Regions from separate parts of the Hydrogenophaga pseudoflava genome, predicted to be linked through region 4. Evidence: predicted binding sites of a transcription regulator. Region 4 holds the regulator's gene; each other region holds the start of a gene.
The links. Region 4 encodes sigma-54, which starts transcription at its own class of promoters, with help from an activator protein. Its sites were predicted from a motif close to TGGCANGNAANCTGCTTT; they were not measured.

Region 1 (4,750 bases), 1.8 Mb from region 4:
GATGATGCTGGACACGTTGAGGTTGTTCCACTCGTCCCAGACCCAGAAGCCGATGCCCACGCCGCCGGTCAGCATCTCGGCGGCCACGATCACCAGCCAGGCGGTGCCCACCGCCAGGCGCACGCCGGTCAGCAGGTAGGGCAGCACGGCGGGGAACAGGATCTTGGTGAAGATCTTCCACTCGCTGAGGTTGAGCACGCGGGCCACGTTCATGTAGTCCTGCGGCACGCGCTGCACGCCCACCGCGGTGTTGATGACCATGGGCCAGATCGAGCAGATGAAGATGGTCCAGATGGCGGCCGGGTTGGCGCCCTTGAACACCAGCAGACCGATGGGCAGCCAGGCCAGCGGCGAGACCGGGCGCAGCAGGCTGATGAGCGGGTTGAACATGCGCGAGAGGAACACCGAGCGGCCGATGGCAAAGCCCGCCGGGATGCCCACCAGCGCCGCCATGCCGAAGCCGATGGCCACGCGCTGCAGCGAGGCCAGCACGTTCCAGCCCACGCCCTGGTCGTTCGGGCCGTTGCGGTAGAACGGGTCGGAGAACACCTGCACCGCCTGCGCCCAGGTCTCGGCCGGTTTGGGTATGCCGCTGTTGGAGGTGGACGCGATGGCCTGCCACACCAGCACGAGCACCGCCAGGCCCAGCACCGGCGGCAGCACCGCCATCCAGAAGCCGCGGAGGTCGATCGCAGGCTTTTTCGGAGCGGGGGGCGCTGCGGCGGGCCTGGCTTGCGAGGCGGTCATGGCTTTGGCGATGGGCGAGGAGGTGGGGCTGGCGGCGGGCGGGGCCGAGGCCTCCAGCGGCATGTGAAAAACGGCTGCGACCATGGTGGTGCTCCTTGTAAAGGGTCAGGCCTTGATGGCGAAGCCGTCGGCGTACTTGGCGGGGTCCTTGCCGTCCCACACCACGCCGTCCATCAGCTTGCTGCTGCGCATCGGGTCCTTGGGCACGCTGATGCCCATGGCGCCTGCGACGGACTTGTAGAGCTCGATCTGGTTGATCTGCTTCGCGATGCCGAGGTAGTCGGGGTGGCTCTTGATCAGGCCCCAGCGCTTGTGCTGGGTGAGGAACCACATGCCGTCGGACAGGTAGGGGAAGTTGACCTTGCCGTCGTTGAAGAACTTCATGTGGTTGGGGTCGTCCCAAGTCTTGCCCATGCCGTTCTGATAACGGCCCAGGATGCGCTGGTTGATCGCGTCGACACCGGTGTTGATGTAGGCCTTCTGCGCCACGGTCTCGGCCATCTTCAGCTTGTTCTGCAGACCGGCATCGATCCACTTGCTGGCTTCGAGCACGGCCATCATCACGGCGCGCGTGGTGTTGGGGTACTTCTTGGTGAACTCGGCCGTGGTGCCCAGCACCTTCTCGGGGTGGTCTTTCCAGAGGTCCTGCGTGGTGTTGGCCGTGATGCCGATGCCGTCCATGATGGCGCGGTGGTTCCAGGGCTCGCCCACGCAGAAGCCGTCCATGTTGCCCACACGCATGTTGGCCACCATCTGCGGCGGCGGCACGGTGATCAGCTTGGCGCCCGACAGCGGGTTGATGCCCGCGGCGGCCAGCCAGTAGTGCATCCACATCGCGTGGGTGCCGGTCGGGAAGGTGCCCGCGAAGGTGTACTCGCGTTTGTTGGCGGCCATGAACCTGGCCAGGGACGGGCCGTCCACCGCGCCCTTGTCAGCCAGCGCCTTGGACAGCGTGATCGCCTGGCCGTTGTTGTTCAGGCTCATCAGCACGGCCATGTCTTTCTTGGGGCCGGCCGTGCCCATGTGCACGCCGTAGACCAGGCCGTAGAGCACGTGGGCGAAGTCCAGTTCGCCGTTGACCAGCTTGTCGCGCACGCCGGCCCAGCTCGCCTCCTTGGTGGGCACGATGGTCACGCCGTACTTCTTGTCGAAACCCAGCACGCTGGCCATCACCACGCTGGCGCAGTCGGTCAGGGGGATGAAACCGATCTTGACCTCGGTCTTTTCCGGCGCGTCGGAGCCGGCGGCCCAGACGCCGCTGTGGCCCAGGGTGGAGAAGAAGGTGGCGGCGGCCGCACCCTTCTTGATGAAGTCGCGGCGCGAGGCGCTGTCCGCGGTGGGCGCGGCGGCGGTCTCGGGTGTCGTGGCGCGGTGGTCGTTCATGCTCAACTCCTGTGAAGAAAAAAACCAAAAAAAGCTGAAACCGGAAAAACAAAACGGCGCCCATTTCAGGCCCCCCTGTCGGGGGCGAGAAATGGACGCCGTTGTCCTGAGTGTCCTGAGACGGTCGGGAGGGTGTGCCGCCATTGGCACGTCCCGTTGTCCATCCTTCAGCACGGACCGTGCCAGCTTGTTGCTCTGTGCCGCCGTGTTGGGGTAAGTTTTTGATTTGTATGTGTTTTTTGAAACGCTCAGTGAGGCGGTGGGGCGGCGGACGCCGTCGGGGTGGCTTCAAACTGGTGCGCTGTTGTGGTGCGGCACAGCTTTTGTGCGCCGCAGCAGGGCGGCTCAGCGCAGGCCCGGCGGCAGGATCTCGGCCATGGCCAGCACCGCCTGCGCCACGTCCACCAGGCGCCGGTTCTGGTTCATCGCCATCTGGCGCAGCGTCTTGTGCGCCTCGTGCTCGCTGAGCTGGCGGTGTGCCATCAGCAGGCCCTTGGCGCGTTCGACGATCTTGCGTTCGTTCAGGCTGGCACGGACCATGTCCAGCTCGTCACCCATCTGCTGCAGGCGCTGCGCCTGTTCGTGCACCAGTTCGAGGATCGAGCGTTCCACCTGCGGGCCGTAGGCCTGCACCGGGTGCCCCAGGTTCACCGGCGGCGCGGGGGCGGCCTGGCCTTCGTCGAAGAAGTCGCCGTGCTCGGGCAGGTCCTCGCCCAGCGACTCGGCGCGCTGCCACTTCTGGAAGTCGGCCAGGTCGCGGGTGGCGGCCGCCAGGCGCTGGTGGCACAGGGCCTCCAGCTCGGCGGCCAGCGCGTCCTCCACCGTCTTCATGGTGTCCATGCGGGCGGTGCAGGCGTCGAACCAGATCTGGCTCAGGCCGGTGTCCAGCGGGCCGCCGGGCAGCGAGGTGGCCAGGATGCGGCGCAGCCGCTCCAGCGAGGCCTGCGTGTCGTGCCGCTGCACGGCGGCCCAGGCCTCGCGCAGCGGCTCGCTGGCGAAGTCGGCGAACACCTGCAGGCAGCGTTCCTGCGAGTCGATCAGGTGCAGCAGGCGCTGCTGGCCGTCGGCCTGCGCGCAGCCCGCCGCAAACAGGGCCGAGCCGGTGGCGCGCTCCTGGCCGGCGAATTCCTTGCCCTGGATGAAGTTGAACAGGGCCACCAGGCGGCGTGAGATGTCGGGGTCCGAGGCGCTGTCGGCGGCCTCGAACACCACCGCCAGCAGGCCGTTGATCAGGCGGATGTAGCCGGCGGTGGCGCGTGCGGCGCTCCAGACCTGTGTCTGCACACGCAGGCGCAGCAGGGGCAGGGCGTCCAGGCCTTGCAGCACATAGGCGATGCGGCTGAACAGGCGGGCGCCGTTGCCGGCGCGCGGGGTCTCGGTGTCCAGGGTGTCGAAGGCGGCGCGCACCTCGGCCTGCAGCTCGTCGCAGCACGCCACCTGGGCCAGGCGCTCATCGGCCCAGTGCTGGCCTTGCGAGGCGAGGTACAGGTTGGACAGGCCGCGCTCGCGCTGCAGCGCATGGATGAAGCGGCCGGTGGCGTTGACCAGGGCGCTGGTCAGCGCCAGCTGTTGCAGGCCGGCGATTTCACAGCGCTTGGCGGCAATGAGGAAACAGAAGGCCGATTTCATGCCCCGGGGTGGCAGCAACATTCGTGCCGCCGCGCGGCGTGCGAGGCGCACCGACTGGTGGGTGAAACGGCGCCGCCTGTCAGCCCGGCGGGCCGCAGCCGAATGACGGCGGGGGATTCGGGTCCAATTCCGGGTTCGTGCGTTTTCCGGAAGCAGAGGGTGCCCATGGTGTGGTTGAAGCGAGGTGTGGCGTGGGCGGTGTTGTCCGCGGGTCTTCTGACCGCCTGTGGTGGTGGCCAGACAGACCAGGAGGCCAGCGCCCGGCAGCAAGCGGCCGACGCCGGCGTGGTCGCCAGGGCTGCGTCTTCGACCGGCGGCGCAGACGCGGTGCCTGTCTCGCTCGGGGTGGCGAATGTGCGCAAGGCCGCTTCGGGCCGGGTGGCGGTGTTCCGCTTCTACAACACGGGCACGGGCGCGCACTTCTACACCACCAGCATCGAAGAGCGCGAGGCGGTGTACCGGACCGCGGCCCACATGAGCCCGGAGGGCGAGGCCTTCTACGCGGCCGGCGCCGCCGGAGCCGGGCTGAGCCCGGTGCACCGCTTCTACAACACGCAGACCGGTGTCCACTTCTACACCATCAGCGAGGCCGAGCGGGCCAATGTCGAGGCCAACCTCCCGCAGTTCACCTACGAGGGCATCGCCTACTACGCCAGCCAGACGCCAGCGGCCGGGTTCACGCCGCTCTACCGCTTCCTCGTGGTGCGCCAGGGCGTGCACTTCTACACCGCCAGCGAGGAAGAAAGCCTGCGCCTGCAGGCCACCATGACCGCGACGCACCGGTATGAAGGCGTGGGTTACCACGTGATGGCCTCGGCCTGCGCCAGCCCGCCTTGCGGCCCGATCGGCCCCAACCGGCCCCGGGTCTTCATCGCCCTGCATGGCAACAACGAACTGGCCGACAACGCCGCGCTGGACGCGCAATGGACCTACGTGCGCCAGAACGCCCATGGCATCTGGGGCAACAACGCCAACATCTCGGACGCCCAGA
Region 2 (4,750 bases), 710 kb from region 4:
ACATCAGGTGGTCTTCCCAGCCGATGTAGAGCAGCGGCGCGGGGAAGTTCTCGCGCACATCCTGGGGCGTGAACTCGTAGGGGGCGATGGCAACGACGCTCATTTCTGCTCTCCTTGCACCAGGGGCTCGCCCTTCCAGGCGGCAAAGTTCTTCTGGTCTTCCGAACCTTCGAAGTCGAAGTTGTCGCGGCCCACTTCCATCTCGTAGTACTTGAGCACGGCCATCAGCGGGTCGAAGCCCTCGGCGGTCGGGTCGGTGCCTTCGGGGAAGCAGTGGCCCTGGTAGATCTGGTGCACCGGCAGCCAGCTCTGCACGTACTTCTCGGGCTCGTGGTCGAAGATGCTCTTGCAGTGGTCGCTGCAGAAGTGGTACTTGTAGGCCTTGTAGTCGCTGTCGCGGTAGCAGATCTTGCTGGGGTCACCCTCTTCGGTGAACAGCATCGGGATCTGGCAGGTCGTGCACAGCATCGGCAGCGTCTTGTTGTAGTAGCGGTTGCCGGCCTGCTGCTGCTCGCGGAAGTACTCGAAGCGCGGGCGGTAGTACTTGTCGAAGGTCTCGGGGTACTTCTCCGACAGCCAGGCCATTTCCTCGTCGCTCGGAATCCAGGTGTGGAAGGGCGCGGCGGCGCTGTAGTTGTAGAAGGTGTTCCAGGCCTGGTGGCTGATGTGGTCCTTGCCCTCGCAGGCCTGCTTCCAGCCGGCGGGCTCGCGGATGCCGTAGCGCGCCAGGTCCTTGAACAGGGCGCCGCCGTTTTCTTCGGCGTACATCTCCCAGGCTTCCTTCCAGCTCATCACGCGCTTGGGCAGCATGTAGTCCTGCATCATGGCCACGAGGGTCAGCAGGCGGTAGCCGCGCCAGAACCACTTGTCGATCCAGCGCTGCACGATGGGCACGTTGTCCGGGTCCTGTTCCAGCAGGAACTTGATGCACTCGATGCCCAGCGTCATGTGGCGGCTCTCGTCGGACTGGGCCGAGAAACCGAAGGTGACGGTGCTCATGTCGCCGTTGTGCGCCGCACCGCTCATGAAGGGCACGAACAGCAGGTTGGTCAGCACGTACTCGAACGAGAAGCTGACGGCGGTCAGGAACTCGAACGGGCCGCCGGTGCAGGCGTCTTCGAAGAAGGACTTCGGCACCGACAGGTACCACACGCGGTCGAACCAGTGGTTCGAGTGGTGCATGCCGTTGAAGTACTTGTTGTAGTGGCTGATGGCGTGCGTCTCGGTCTGGTAGTGGCGCAGCTCGTCGATGGACTGCATCTGCGCGGCGACGCGGGCGCCCTCACCGGTGAACTGGCGGCCGACGTGGGCGAAGCCGCGGTGCGCGTAGTACTCCAGCGGCGTCACGCCCTGGATGAACAGCTTGAGCGCGTTGACGTAGCGCGCGTCGGCCACGCCGAGCTGGCCGTTGTTCTGCGCAAAGGCCTCGATCACGGCGTAGAGCTTCTTCTCCTTCTCGCCCTGGTACTTCCAGTAGGCGTCCATGGTCAGGCGGAACGGGTCCTGCCACTTGTCCCAGTCGTGGATCTTGATGCCCTCGTACTTGTCGTACGGGAACACCTTGTCCATCGGCTGGTAGCTGGTTTCCCAGCCCAGGCCGCGCGTCATGGCGGCGTAGCGTTCTTTCAGGCCGAGCTTCTTGCTCGCAACACGGGTGTCCATGCGTTGTCTCCTTCTGCGTTGTGTTCAATGCGACCAGCTGAGGGTCAGCTGGTCGTCGTCCTCGTCGATGTGGCCCGAGAGGGTGACGAGGTTGACGTGGATGGCTTGCAGGTCGTAGGGCCGGCCGGTCAGGCCCTCGATGGTTTCGCGGCGGATGGTCAGGCTGCCGGGCGCGTTGATCTTGACCAGGCCGGTCGGGTGGGTCAGCACGGCGTTCGGGTTGTCGGCCACGATGGCGTCGATCACCGGGCGGGACTCTTCGTTGTGCTGGAAAGCGATGAATACGTCGGACATGTTGTGGTCTCCTGTTCAGGTCTGGTCAGGCGGCCACGCCGGTCTTGGCCAGGCGCGCCTGCAGCTGCACGCGGGCGTCGCTGAGCACGGTCTCTCCGGTTTCGCCCAGCGCAAGGCGGGCGATGGGCGAGAGGGCGGCCTGGGCGCGGTCCATCCAGTGGCCGGCCCAGCCGCGCAGCAGGGCGCGGTTGGCGTCCGATTCGGCGCCGGCGGCCTTGATGACGGCGTCGATCCAGCGCGCGCTCTCGTCGTGCCATTCGGGCATGAAGCTGGTCAGCATCGCGACCGCGGTGCCGCCCTGCAGGGCGACGTGGTCGTCCACGAAGCCGCCGTAGATCAGCGGGTACAGCAGGCCGTCGAGCGCGAAGTTCTGCGCCACGAACAGCTCGAACGGGTCGCTGACCACGAAGCTGTCTTCCACCAGGCGGCGCAGGCCCTGCCACTCGGGCGCGTCCAGCCAGGCCTGTTTGCCGTCTTCGAGCGACTGCGGCTCGCCCAGCACCAGGCCCAGGCGGGTCAGGTACTGCGCCACGCCCAGGTTGTCCATCGCGTGGAACATGGCCGGCGCGGTGAACGCGGTGCCAAACCCGTAGGCGCAGATGGACGCGTTGTTCATGTTGGCGCCCCAGGCCGCGTGGCGCAGCGGCATCAGCACCGTCAGGGCCTTCTCGCGCACGCCGTCGGGCATCTTGCCGACCATGCCGCGCTGCTCGACGAACTGGAAGTTGGCCTCCATCGCGTCCTGCTGCTTGGCGCGGGTCATGGTCCAGGTCGCGTAATAGAACTGGCGCGGGTCCTTGAGCACGTACCAGTCGGCCAGCACGATCTTGCTGCGGCTGGCGTCGAAGAGTTCGTGGCCCGGGTCCCAGGTCGGCCGGTAGTGGAAGTTGACCATCGGCTGGGCGCCGAAGGTGGCCTCCTGGTAGCGGCTGGCGGTCTTGTCGCCGCCGATGTATTTCGCCACGTGGGCGTAGGTCTGGCGCAGCGGCGTGATCTCCCGCGCCTGCAGGTCGATGTTCATCGGTGCTTGTCTCCGTTGGAATGGTTGTTGAACGGCTCTCGGGAACTCAGGTGTCCAGACGCTGCACCCGGTTGTTGGCGCAGAAGGCCTCGAAGGCCGGGGCCGGCAGCATCAGCTCCACCGCCAGCTCCGGCCAGCCGATCGAGAACTCGAAGGCGACAAGGCCGTCGGCACGGCGCTCGATCACCCGCACGAAGCGCAGCGAGGCGTCGACGGCGGGCAGGGAGGTGTCGGTGGTCTGGGGCATGGTGCTTGGGGCGGTCGGTGCGTTGTCGGACGCGTCCCCTATCGCAGTTGGCGTGCCAGTTCGACCGGGTCGGGCCAAAAATCTCGATATTTCAGGGAAATCCCTGATGAAAAAGCCGGTGTGCAGCGCAGCATCCGGATCGCCCGGCACTCTTCGATAGCCTGTTTCTTGGGCTGTTGCGGTGCAGCACGAAGGAAAAGTCTTGATTTGATGAGGAGCTTTTGGCCACGAGTGATCAAATGATCAATTTCAGGCACTGCTTCGCCGGCTTGTCGATCTGGGGGAGCGTGGCGGAAAATATCGAGATTCCAGTCGCCGCAGAGCGACCCACCGGAGACACCTTTGGACCCCCATCTGACCTACCCGCCCGACAACGACCTGCGCCGGCTGCTGCGCTTCGAGCCGCACAGCGGCGCCATCTGGCTGGGCGAGCGGCGCATGGTGCTGCTGCACACCGCGGCGCTGACGGCGCTGCGCCACGACCTCATCACCTCGGTCGGCAAGGACCACGCGCGGCGCCTGCTCACGCGCATGGGCTATGCCTGCGGCCTGCACGATGCGGGCTTCGCGGCCAAGACGCGCGGCAAGAAGACGCTGGAAGACATGTTCCTGGTCGGGCCGCAGCTTCACATGCTCGAGGGTGCGGCCCGGGTCACGCCGGTGCGGCTGGAGATGGACGCCGCGGCCGGCCGCTTCGAGGGCGTGTTCCGCTGGGACGATTCGTGGGAGGCACACGCGCACCGCCTTCACTATGGCGTGGTCGACGAGCCGGCCTGCTGGACCCTGCTGGGCTACGCCAGCGGCTACGGCAGCGCCTTCATGGGCCGGCTGATCCTGTTCAAGGAAATCAAATGTTCGGCCTGCGGCGACGACCACTGCCTGATCGAGGGCCGCCCGATCGACGACTGGCCCGACGGTGACGCGCACCGCCAGTACTTCGAGGACGACTCGCTGCTGGAGAAGATGGCCGCGCTGAGCCAGCAGGTCGAGGCGTTGAAGAACACGCTGGAGCCGGCCGAGTCGGGTGGCATGCTGGTCGGCTCCTCGCCGGGCTTCCAGCACGCGCACGACCTGATGCGCCGCGCCGCGGCGACGCAGGTGACGGTGCTGCTGACCGGCGAGACCGGCGTGGGCAAGGAGCGCTTTGCGCGCGCACTGCACGAACACTCCGAGCGCGCCGCCGGGCCGTTCGTGGCGGTCAACTGCGCGGCGCTGCCGGCCGAGCTGATCGAGGCCGAGCTGTTCGGCGTCGAGAAGGGCGCCTTCACCGGTGCGCACGCGGCGCGGGCCGGCCGTTTCGAGCGCGCCGAAGGCGGCACGCTGTTCCTCGACGAGGTGGGCGACATGCCGCTGCCCGCGCAGGCCAAGCTGCTGCGCGTGCTGCAGGAGGGCGAGATCGAGCGCCTGGGCAGCGAGAGCGCGCGCAAGGTCAACGTGCGCCTCGTGACGGCGACCAACGTCAACCTCGAAGCAGCGGTCGAGCGCGGGCAGTTCCGGCGCGACCTGTTCTACCGCCTCAACGTCTA
Region 3 (4,750 bases), 560 kb from region 4:
TCCTTCACCCAGCAGGAGGCATTGAGCGGCAGCGGCTGGCCGCCCCAGCGGTGCAGCTGCTCCAGCGCGTCGTGCTGGCCCATTTTGAACACCAGCGTGGCCTCGGCCGGGGCCACTGGCAGCACCTTGAGCGAAAGGTGGGTGATCACGCCCAGTGTGCCCATGGAGCCGGCGAGCGCGCGGCTGATGTCGTAACCGGCCACGTTCTTCATCACCTGGCCGCCGAAGGTGAGCCACTCGGCCTGGCCGTTGATGAACTGGGCGCCCAGCACGTAGTCGCGCACACCACCTGCGGTGGCGCGGGCCGGGCCGGCGAGACCGGCGGCAACGGCGCCACCGATGGTCGAACCGGCACCGAAATGCGGCGGGTCGAACGGCAGGTGCTGCCCCTTCTCGGCCAGGGCCGCCTCGACCTCGGCCAGCGGCGTGCCGGCACGCACGGTGATCACCAGCTCGCTGGGTTCGTGCGCGACGATGCCGCTGAAAGCGCGCGTGTCCAGTGTCTGACCGCTCACCGGTTCGCCGTGGAAGGCCTTGGTGTCGCCGCCCCGGATGCGCAGCGGCGTGCGGGCAGCGACGGCGGCGCGAACCTGGTCGATCAGCGCATGCGGGGTGTCGTTCGTGAGGCTGTTCTGCATGGCCGCCATGGTAGCGGCGGGCCTTGCAAGGGCCTTTGAATTTTTTGCACGGCCGGCTGCAATCGGAGCCGGCCCGCGGTCAGCGCGTGTGCCCCAGGCAGGCGCCGGCGTTGGGCCGGCCGCGGCACTCGCGCTTCAGGCGTTTCTCGCGCGCGGCGGGTGTTTCGCTGGACGGCGCGTCGATGAAGCTGACGCGGGCCGGCGGGCGGCGCTCGGTCTTGGCGGGCGGGCTGGCCGCTGCCGCCTGGAGCGCGACGCCCAGGGTGAGTGCGAGCACGGCGAACAGCGACATCGGTTGTGCAGACATAGGTTCCTCCTGAAGTGCGTGACAGCGCGCATGCTCGCGCCCGCTCCAGGCCCTGTCTGTGATGCATTCACCAGGCGAAAAAAGACCCGCGGCCTTGCGGCGCGCGGGTCGAACATCCAAAGGAGGCAATCAGGGGTCGGATCAGCGGTTGTAGGCGGTTTCGCCGTGCGAGCTGATGTCCAGACCTTCGCGTTCCTGCTCTTCGGTCACGCGCAGGCCCATGGTCAGGTCGACGATCTTGTAGGCGATGAAGGCGACGATGGAGGACCACACGATGGTGATGACCACGCCTTCGGCCTGGATCAGCAGCTGGCTGGCGATGGAGAAGTCGTCGCCCTTGACGCCGCCCAGCGAGCCGGCGGAGAACACGCCGGTCAGCAGGGCACCGACGATGCCGCCGACGCCGTGCACGCCGAACACGTCCAGCGAGTCGTCGGCACCGAGCATCTTCTTCAGGCCGGTCACGCCCCACAGGCACAGGAAGCCGGCGACCAGGCCGATGATGATGGCGCCCATGACACCGACGGTGCCGCAGGCCGGGGTGATGGCCACCAGGCCGGAGACGGCACCGGAGGCGGCGCCCAGCATCGAGGCCTTGCCCTTGGCCAGGGCCTCACCCACGCACCAGGCCAGCACGGCGGCGGCGGTGGCCATCAGGGTGTTGATGAAGGCCAGGGTGGTGCCACCGTTGGCTTCCAGGTTGGAGCCGGCGTTGAAACCGAACCAGCCCACCCACAGCAGCGAGGCGCCGACCATGGTCAGGGTCAGGCTGTGCGGGGCCATGGCTTCCTTGCCGTAGCCGATGCGCTTGCCCAGGACATAGGCACCCACCAGGCCGGCCATGGCGGCGTTGATGTGCACCACGGTGCCGCCGGCGAAGTCCAGCGCGCCCTTGTCGAACAGGTAGCCGCCCGCGCCCCAGACCATGTGGGCGATCGGCAGGTAGCTGAAGGTGAACCAGATGGCGCAGAACAGCAGCACGGAACCGAACTTGATGCGCTCGGCGAAGGAGCCGACGATCAGCGCGCAGGTGATGCCCGCGAAGGTGCACTGGAAGGCGATGAAGATGAACTCGGGGATCATCACGCCGGCCGTGAAGGTGGCCGCCAGCGAGTCGGTGGTGACGCCCTTGAGGAACAGCTTGTCGAAGTTGCCGTAGATCAGGCCCTCGCCGCCGAAGGCGACGCTGTAGCCGTAGACGGCCCACAGCACGGCGATCAGCGAGAACACGACCATGACCTGCATCAGCACGGACAGCATGTTCTTGCTGCGCACCAGGCCGCCGTAGAACAGGGCCAGGCCGGGCACGACCATCAGCAGCACGAGGATGGTGGCGATCATCATCCAGGTCACGTCGCCCTTGTCCACCGTTTCCTTCACGGCTTCGGCGGGCGCAGCTTCTGCCGCAGCCGGTGCGGCCTCGGCGGCAGCGGGTGCTGCAGCGTCGGCAGCAGGGGCCGCTGCGGGAGCAGCCGCGGCATCGGCGGCGGGTGCGGTGGCGGCCGGTGCATCGGCCGGCTTGGCGGCGTCCTGGGCCATGGCGGAGAACCCGCCGAACATAAGGCCTGCCCCCAGGAGCAGGGAAGCGATCAGTTTTTTCATTTGGGTGCTCTTTCTGATGCGGGTGCGGGGATCAGAGGGCTTCCTTGCCGGTCTCGCCGGTGCGGATGCGAACCACCTGTTCGAGGGGGGAGACGAAGATCTTGCCGTCGCCGATCTTGCCGGTGCGGGCGGCGCCTTCGATGGCTTCGATCACGCGGTCGACCAGGGCGTCGTCGACGGCGGCTTCGATCTTGACCTTGGGCAGGAAGTCGACGACGTACTCGGCGCCGCGGTAGAGCTCGGTGTGCCCCTTCTGGCGGCCAAAGCCCTTGACTTCGGTCACGGTGATGCCCTGCACGCCCATGCCGGAGAGCGCTTCGCGCACTTCGTCCAGCTTGAACGGCTTGATGATGGCGGAAACCATTTTCATGCTGTGTTACCTCTTCTAGGGTGGGACGGTGTCGGGGCGGGGCCGGGTGACACCACGGGTTGATGCAATCGCTTACAGCCAGAAGCAGGGACCGTGCCAGCTGCTCACCCACCCCGCTCCCGAGGCGGCCGCCCCGAGGGAAAACGTCCTCCCGACGGGGGCTGCGACCCACCCCGTGGGCATGACATGATCCCCGCGCCGCGGCCATAGAGCCGCACCAAACACGTGCATGCCGGTGTCCAGCCGGTCATGCACCGAAACAGGGATGGAGGACCGGATGGGTTTGTCATTGGTGCACAGCCGCGCGCTGATCGGGCTGGAGGCGCGGCCGGTCCAGGTGGAGGTGCACCTGGCCAACGGTCTGCCCAGCTTCACGCTGGTGGGTCTGGTCGACACGGAAGTGAAAGAAGCGCGCGAACGCGTGCGCTCGGCGATTGCCAACGCCGGGCTTGAATTCCCCAGCAACAAGCGCATCACCGTGAACCTGGCGCCGGCCGATCTGCCCAAGGACTCGGGTCGCTTCGACCTGCCGATCGCGCTGGGCATCCTGGCCGCGGCGGGCCAGATCGACGGCGCGAAGCTGGCCGGCTGGGAGTTCGCGGGCGAGCTTTCGCTGGGCGGCGAGCTGCGCCCGGTGCGCGGCGCGCTGGCCATGAGCCTGGCGCTGCACCGGGACGGTTCCGCGGGCGCGACCACGCGGCTGGTGCTGCCGCCCGGCAGCGCCGAAGAGGCGGCGCTGGTGCCGCAGGCCCAGGTGTGCCGGGCCCGCCACCTGCTGGACGTGGTGGCGCAGTTCCTGCCCGAAGGGGCCGCGGGCACCGGCGATGCACCACCCGACGACACGGGCTGGGCGCGTCTGTCGCCCACGCCGGTATCGGCCCGCGAAACCTACGCCGACCTGGCCGACGTCAAGGGCCAGGCGGGCGCGCGCCGGGCACTGGAAATCGCCGCGGCGGGCTCGCACAGTCTGCTGATGGTCGGCCCACCCGGCTCGGGCAAGAGCATGCTGGCGCAGCGCTTCGCCGGCCTGCTGCCGCCCATGGACACCACCGAGGCGCTGGAGTCGGCCGCGGTCGCCTCGCTGGCCGGGCGCTTCCGGCTGGAGGCCTGGGGCCTGCGACCCACCTGCGCACCGCACCACAGCGCCAGCGCCGTGGCCCTGGTGGGCGGCGGCTCACCGCCCCGGCCCGGCGAGATCTCACTGGCCCACCACGGCGTGCTGTTCCTCGACGAACTGCCCGAATTCCCGCGCGCCGCCCTCGAAGCCCTGCGCGAGCCGCTGGAAAGCGGCCACATCCGCATCTCGCGCGCGGCGATGCAGAGCGAGTTCCCGGCGCGTTTCCAGCTGGTGGCCGCCATGAACCCCTGCCCCTGTGGCTTCCTGGGCCACCCCACCCAGCCCTGCCGCGACACGCCCGACCAGGTCGCGCGTTACCAGGGGCGCCTCTCCGGCCCGCTGCTGGACCGCATCGACCTGCACATCGAGGTGCCCGCCCTGCCCCCGCACGACCTGCTGCACAGCCCGGCCGGCGAACCCAGCGCCACCGTGCGCGAACGCGTGGCCGCTGCCCGGCAGCGGGCGCAGGCGCGCCAGGGCCAGAGCAACCAGGCGCTGTCGGGCCAGGCGCTGGACCGGCATGCGATGGCCGAACCCACCGCGCTCAAGTTCCTGCACACCGCAGCGGCCCGTCTGGGCTGGAGCGCGCGCAGCACCCACCGAGCCCTGCGCGTGGCGCGCACCATCGCCGACCTGGCCGGCAGCGAGTCCGTGGAGGTGGCGCACATCGCCGAGGCGGTGCAGTACCGGAGGGCGCTGCGCGCCGCGGGCTGAAC
Region 4 (4,750 bases):
GTCAGGTGGGCGTAGAGCCGCACGTCGGGCCAGGTGGTGTTGACGCTGGGGCGCTCGCCGCGCTTGTCGCGGAAGCGGTCGCAGACCGCGTCCTTGATCTTGAGCGCCGCGAAGTTCAGGCTCTTGAGCGGGCTGTGCTGCGCCGTGACCTCGACCTTGATCGTCTGCTGCGGCGTGAACCAGATTTCCCAGGCGACCTCACTGGCGGCCGCGTACAGGTCGTTCTCGCTGCGGTAGCCGCCGTGCCAGAGTTGCACCAGCACGCGCTGCGCGAGCCGGCAGTGCAGGTTGAGCTTGAGCGCGTCGCGCCAGGACGCCTGCAGCGCCACACCGGCGCGCGACTTCTGCACCGCGGTCTCGCCCGTGATGCGCGTGACTTCGGCGGCGAGGTAGTCCTCCACGCCGGCGGCGCAGGGGAGGAAAAGATTCAATTGGTTCAAAGCGCTTTTCTCAGGTTCGCCGGCGCGATGCGCAGCGCCTCGCGGTATTTCGCGACCGTGCGGCGCGCGCACTCGATGCCCTGCTCCTTGAGCAGGTCCGAGAGCTGGTTGTCGGACAGCGGCTTGGTCGGCTCTTCGGACGCGATGAACTGCTTGAGCAGGGCGCGCACCGCCGTGCTCGACGCATTGCCGCCGGTCTCCGTTCCCAGGCTGGAGCCGAAAAAGTACTTGAGCTCGTAGGTGCCGAACGGCGTGGCCATGTACTTGGCCGTGGTCACGCGGCTGATGGTGGACTCGTGCAAGCCCAGCTCGTCGGCGATCTCGCGCAGCACCAGCGGGCGCTTGGCCAGTTCGCCGTGCATGAAGAAGTTGCGCTGGCGCTCCACGATGGCCGAGGACACGCGCAGGATGGTGTCGAAGCGCTGCTGGATGTTCTTGATGAACCAGCGCGCTTCCTGCAGCCGCTGCTGCATGGCCGCGTGGCCCGCTTCGCCGCCGGCCTCGCGCCGCCCCCGCAGGGCGTTGGCATAGACATCGTGCACGCGCAGGCGCGGCATCACCTCGGCGTTGAGCGAGACCTTGAAACCGCGACCGGCGCGGGTGACGATCACGTCGGGCACCACGACGTTGCGCTCGACGTCGACGAAGCGCCGGCCCGGCTTGGGCTCCAGGCGGGCGATCAGCGCCAGCGCGGCGCGCACGGTCTCGTCGTCGTGCCCGGTGGCCGCACACAGGCGCTTGATGTCGCGCTTGGCCATCAGCTCCAGCGGCTGCTCGCAGATCGCCAGCGCCGCGCGGGCGGCGGGCGTGTTGCGCAGCTCCATGATCTGCAGCCGCAGGCACTCGCCCAGGTCGCGCGCGCCCACGCCCGTGGGCTCCATCTGCTGCAGCCACTGCAGGGCCATGCCCAGGCGCTGCTCAATGGCCTCGACTTCGTCGAAGCGCGGCTCTTCGTCGGCCGGCCGGCCCGCGGTCAGGCGCCAGCAGGCGCGCGCCAGCTCGTGCAGGCTGTCCTCCAGATACCCGTCGTCGTTGAGCGACTCGATCAGGAAAAACAGCGCCGCGCTGTCCTCGTCCGACAGGCGCAGGCAGCGCGCCTGCTCGTGCAGCTGGTCCTGAAGGCTAACCGGCACACGGGCCAGGTCGGCGGCCGTGGCGGTGTCGTCGTCGTCCCCGCCGGAACCGCTGTTGCGCGCGGGTGCATCGCCGCCCCATTCGCTGTCGTCGGGCGCCATCTCGACGGTGCCGTCGCCTTCCCAGCTTTCTTCGACCGGCGCGGCGCCGTCCAGCCGGCTCTCCACGTCGTCGCTGCTGTTGTCCGCGCTGTCGGCCTGGGTGGTGCGGGTGTCCGGCTCGGCGCTGCGCAGCTCGACCACCGGCTGCGCCGCTTCTTCCAGTTGCTCGCCGGCCACCACCGGCGCGTCCGCGGTCTGCACGCCGAAATCTTCGCGATCGGCCACTTCCTCGCCCCGTTCCAGGAACGGGTTCTCGTCGAGCATCTGCTCGACTTCCTGAGCCATCTCCAGCGTGGACAGCTGCAACAGGCGGATCGACTGCTGCAGTTGCGGCGTCAGCGCGAGGTGCTGCGACACCCGCAGCGACAGACCTTGCTTCATCGGCTCATTCCGTCACATGCGGAAGTTCTCGCCCAGGTAGACGCGGCGCACCTCGGCGTTTTCAATGATCTCGGCGGTGGTACCGCTGGCCAGCACATGACCGTCGCTGATGATGTAGGCGTGGTCGCAGATGCCCAGGGTTTCGCGCACGTTGTGGTCGGTGATCAGCACACCGATGCCGCGCGACTTGAGGAAACTGATGATGTGCTGGATCTCCAGCACCGCGATCGGGTCGATGCCGGCGAAGGGCTCGTCCAGCAGGATGAACCGCGGCCGGGTGGCCAGCGCGCGGGCGATCTCCACGCGACGGCGCTCACCGCCCGAGAGGGCGGGCGCGGGCGAATCGCGCAGGTGGTCGACGCGCAGCTCCTTGAGCAGCTCGTCCAGCCGGGCATCGATCTCGCGCGCCGACAACGGCTGGCCGTTCGCGTCCTGCTGCAGCTCCAGCACCGCGCGCACGTTCTGCGCCACCGTGAGCTTGCGGAAGATCGAGGCTTCCTGCGGCAGGTAACCCAGCCCCAGCCGGGCACGGCGGTGGATGGGCAAGGACTCGATGCGGTGACCGTCCAGCAGGATCTCGCCACCGTCGGCCCGCAGCAGGCCGACGATCATGTAGAACGACGTGGTCTTGCCGGCACCGTTGGGGCCCAGCAGTCCCACCACCTCGCCCTTGTCCACCGACAGGGACACGTCCTTGACCACCTTGCGGCTGCCATAGGACTTCTTGAGTCCCCGGACCTCCAGACGGCTGTGCGACGGCATGTCGCCCGACGGACTGGCGCTGGCGACGGTCTCCGTCACTTCTTGGGCTCGGTGATCTTGCCGCTGGGACGCAGCGTGGCCGGATCGGTCGCCGGGGCGGCGGGGCCGTTCTTCTCCTCTTCCGGGATCGGCGTGAGCATGGCGCGCACGCGGCCGGTGGGGTTGGCGGCGGTCTTGCTGGTGTCCCCACCCTTGACCGTGAACACCTCGGTCAGGCTGTTGTAGAGGATCTCGCTGCCCACGCTCTGGTCGTTGAGCAGGGTGCCGCGGTAGCGGCGCAGCACCGCGCGACCGGTGAACAGCACCGTCTGCGCCTTGCTGTCGTATTCGATGCGATCACCCTCGCCCTCGATCCATTCGTCCACGCCTTCCCGCTTCTGGCGGAAGAAACCGGCCTTTTCGGGGGTGCCCAGCAGCAGACCGTACTGATTGCCTTGCGGGTCCTGGCGCACGTCCAGCTTGGCACCGCGCATCAGGATGGTGCCCTTGGTGATCACCACGTTGCCTGTGAACACGCTGGTCTGGCGTGTCTCTTCGTAGCGCAGCGCATCGGCCTCCACGTTCATGGGCTTGTCCTTGTCGGCCTTTTCGGCCTGCGCCAGCAGGGGCAGCATCAGGCCAATGACGGCCAACATCCGGGCGATGGAACGGGGGGTTGGTGCGTGTGGGTGCATGGCGTTTGAGGGCACAGATCTTGCATTCATTGTAGCGGCGCCCAGAGCGTTTCGCCGCTGCGCCGGCACATTGTGCCCGCCATGAAACCAGGAAGCCCGCACAGGGCGGGCTCCGAAGGGAAGAGGGTCAGAAACCGGTCAGCCTTTGCGGGCCTCGGCAATCAGCGAGTCCGCCACCAGCAGGGTGCGCGGCCCTTGTCCGCCCACATAGAACTTGCCGGCGATGCCCAGGGCGGGCGTGCCTTCCACCTGGTAGGCGTCCTGCAGACCAACGGCCTTCTCCGCCAGCTTGGCAGCCTGGCCATTGAAGATGCCCAGAAACTGCTCGCGGTTGACACCCTGTTTTTCGATCCAGGCGGTGATGGCGGGCGCGGTCGTCAGCGGCTGGCGCTCTTCGTGGATCGCCTTGAACACCTTGACGTGCAGCGTGTCCACCAGGTTCAAGGCCTCCAGCGTGAAGTACAGGCGCTGCATCGGCACGAAGTTCTGGTTGAAGGCCACCGGCATGCGGCGCACCGTCACATGGGCCGGTTTGCGCTTGATCCACTCATGAAAGACCGGTTCAAAGTTGTAGCAGTGGATGCAGCTGTACGCGAAGAACTCGACCACCTCGACCTGCCCCGCCGGGCTCTCGGTCGGCGCCGGCTTGGCCAGCCGCTGGAAATCGGTGCCTTCCTTGAAGGCCACGCGCTGGGCCAGGGCCGGCGACAGGGTCAGCCCGCTGGCGGTGGCGGCACCAGCCACCAGGAGGCTGCGCGAAAAATCTCGACGATGCATGGAATCGGACTCCTTGAAATGACCTGAATCAGGCTCCCGGGACAGCGAAAAGTTCCTCGGTACCGTGCAATCAGCGCTGCACCCGCACCAGCGCCGCTTCCACCCCGTTCACCTCCAGCTGTTCGCGCGTGGCCTCGGCCATGGCCTTCTGGCCAAATGGTCCCATGCGGACACGGAACACGGTGCGCCCCGCCTGCTCGCGTTCGGTGATGGTGGCGTCCATGCCCAGCATGGCCAGCCGTGCTTTCTGCGCCTGCGCCTCTTCGGGAGACTTGAATGCCCCCGCCTGCACGAAGTAGGAGAAGGGGTCGGCCCCCTGCGCAGCCGCGGGCTCCGACGCCCCTCCGGCCTTGGCCCTCATGAGGTCGCCCAGCGGATCGCTGTCCGGCTTGGTGGCCGCGTCAGCGGCTTTGGCGGCCGGCGCCTTGTCGGGCTCCGCCGCTGAGGCGTCCTTCGGTGCCGCGTCGCCGGCGGCCGGCGG

Region 1: the regulator sigma-54 is predicted to act here: its motif matches at 2,298-2,315, upstream of HPF_RS07310 (CmpA/NrtA family ABC transporter substrate-binding protein).
Region 2: the regulator sigma-54 is predicted to act here: its motif matches at 3,265-3,282, upstream of HPF_RS01940 (phenol hydroxylase subunit).
Region 3: the regulator sigma-54 is predicted to act here: its motif matches at 2,999-3,016, upstream of HPF_RS01100 (P-II family nitrogen regulator).

Annotation. Positions count from the first base shown of each region.
Region 1 covers NZ_CP037867.1:1,484,980-1,489,729, forward strand. Annotated here, with positions in the region: gene ntrB (nitrate ABC transporter permease) at 1-831, opposite strand, end outside; gene HPF_RS07310 (CmpA/NrtA family ABC transporter substrate-binding protein) at 853-2,130, opposite strand; gene HPF_RS07315 (nitrate regulatory protein) at 2,476-3,759, opposite strand; gene HPF_RS07320 (hypothetical protein) at 3,925-4,750, shown strand, end outside.
Region 2 covers NZ_CP037867.1:382,961-387,710, forward strand. Annotated here, with positions in the region: gene HPF_RS01920 (phenol hydroxylase subunit P4) at 1-103, opposite strand, end outside; gene HPF_RS01925 (aromatic/alkene/methane monooxygenase hydroxylase/oxygenase subunit alpha) at 100-1,662, opposite strand; gene HPF_RS01930 (MmoB/DmpM family protein) at 1,687-1,956, opposite strand; gene HPF_RS01935 (aromatic/alkene monooxygenase hydroxylase subunit beta) at 1,982-2,977, opposite strand; gene HPF_RS01940 (phenol hydroxylase subunit) at 3,024-3,224, opposite strand; gene HPF_RS01945 (sigma-54-dependent Fis family transcriptional regulator) at 3,567-4,750, shown strand, end outside.
Region 3 covers NZ_CP037867.1:225,998-230,747, reverse strand. Annotated here, with positions in the region: gene glcE (glycolate oxidase subunit GlcE) at 1-647, opposite strand, end outside; gene HPF_RS01110 (hypothetical protein) at 718-945, opposite strand; gene HPF_RS01105 (ammonium transporter) at 1,087-2,547, opposite strand; gene HPF_RS01100 (P-II family nitrogen regulator) at 2,579-2,917, opposite strand; gene HPF_RS01095 (YifB family Mg chelatase-like AAA ATPase) at 3,195-4,748, shown strand.
Region 4 covers NZ_CP037867.1:4,531,774-4,536,523, forward strand. Annotated here, with positions in the region: gene HPF_RS21810 (THUMP domain-containing class I SAM-dependent RNA methyltransferase) at 1-440, opposite strand, end outside; gene rpoN (RNA polymerase factor sigma-54) at 437-2,056, opposite strand; gene lptB (LPS export ABC transporter ATP-binding protein) at 2,069-2,818, opposite strand; gene lptA (lipopolysaccharide transport periplasmic protein LptA) at 2,854-3,453, opposite strand; gene HPF_RS21830 (thiol:disulfide interchange protein DsbA/DsbL) at 3,631-4,269, opposite strand; gene HPF_RS21835 (SPOR domain-containing protein) at 4,340-4,750, opposite strand, start outside.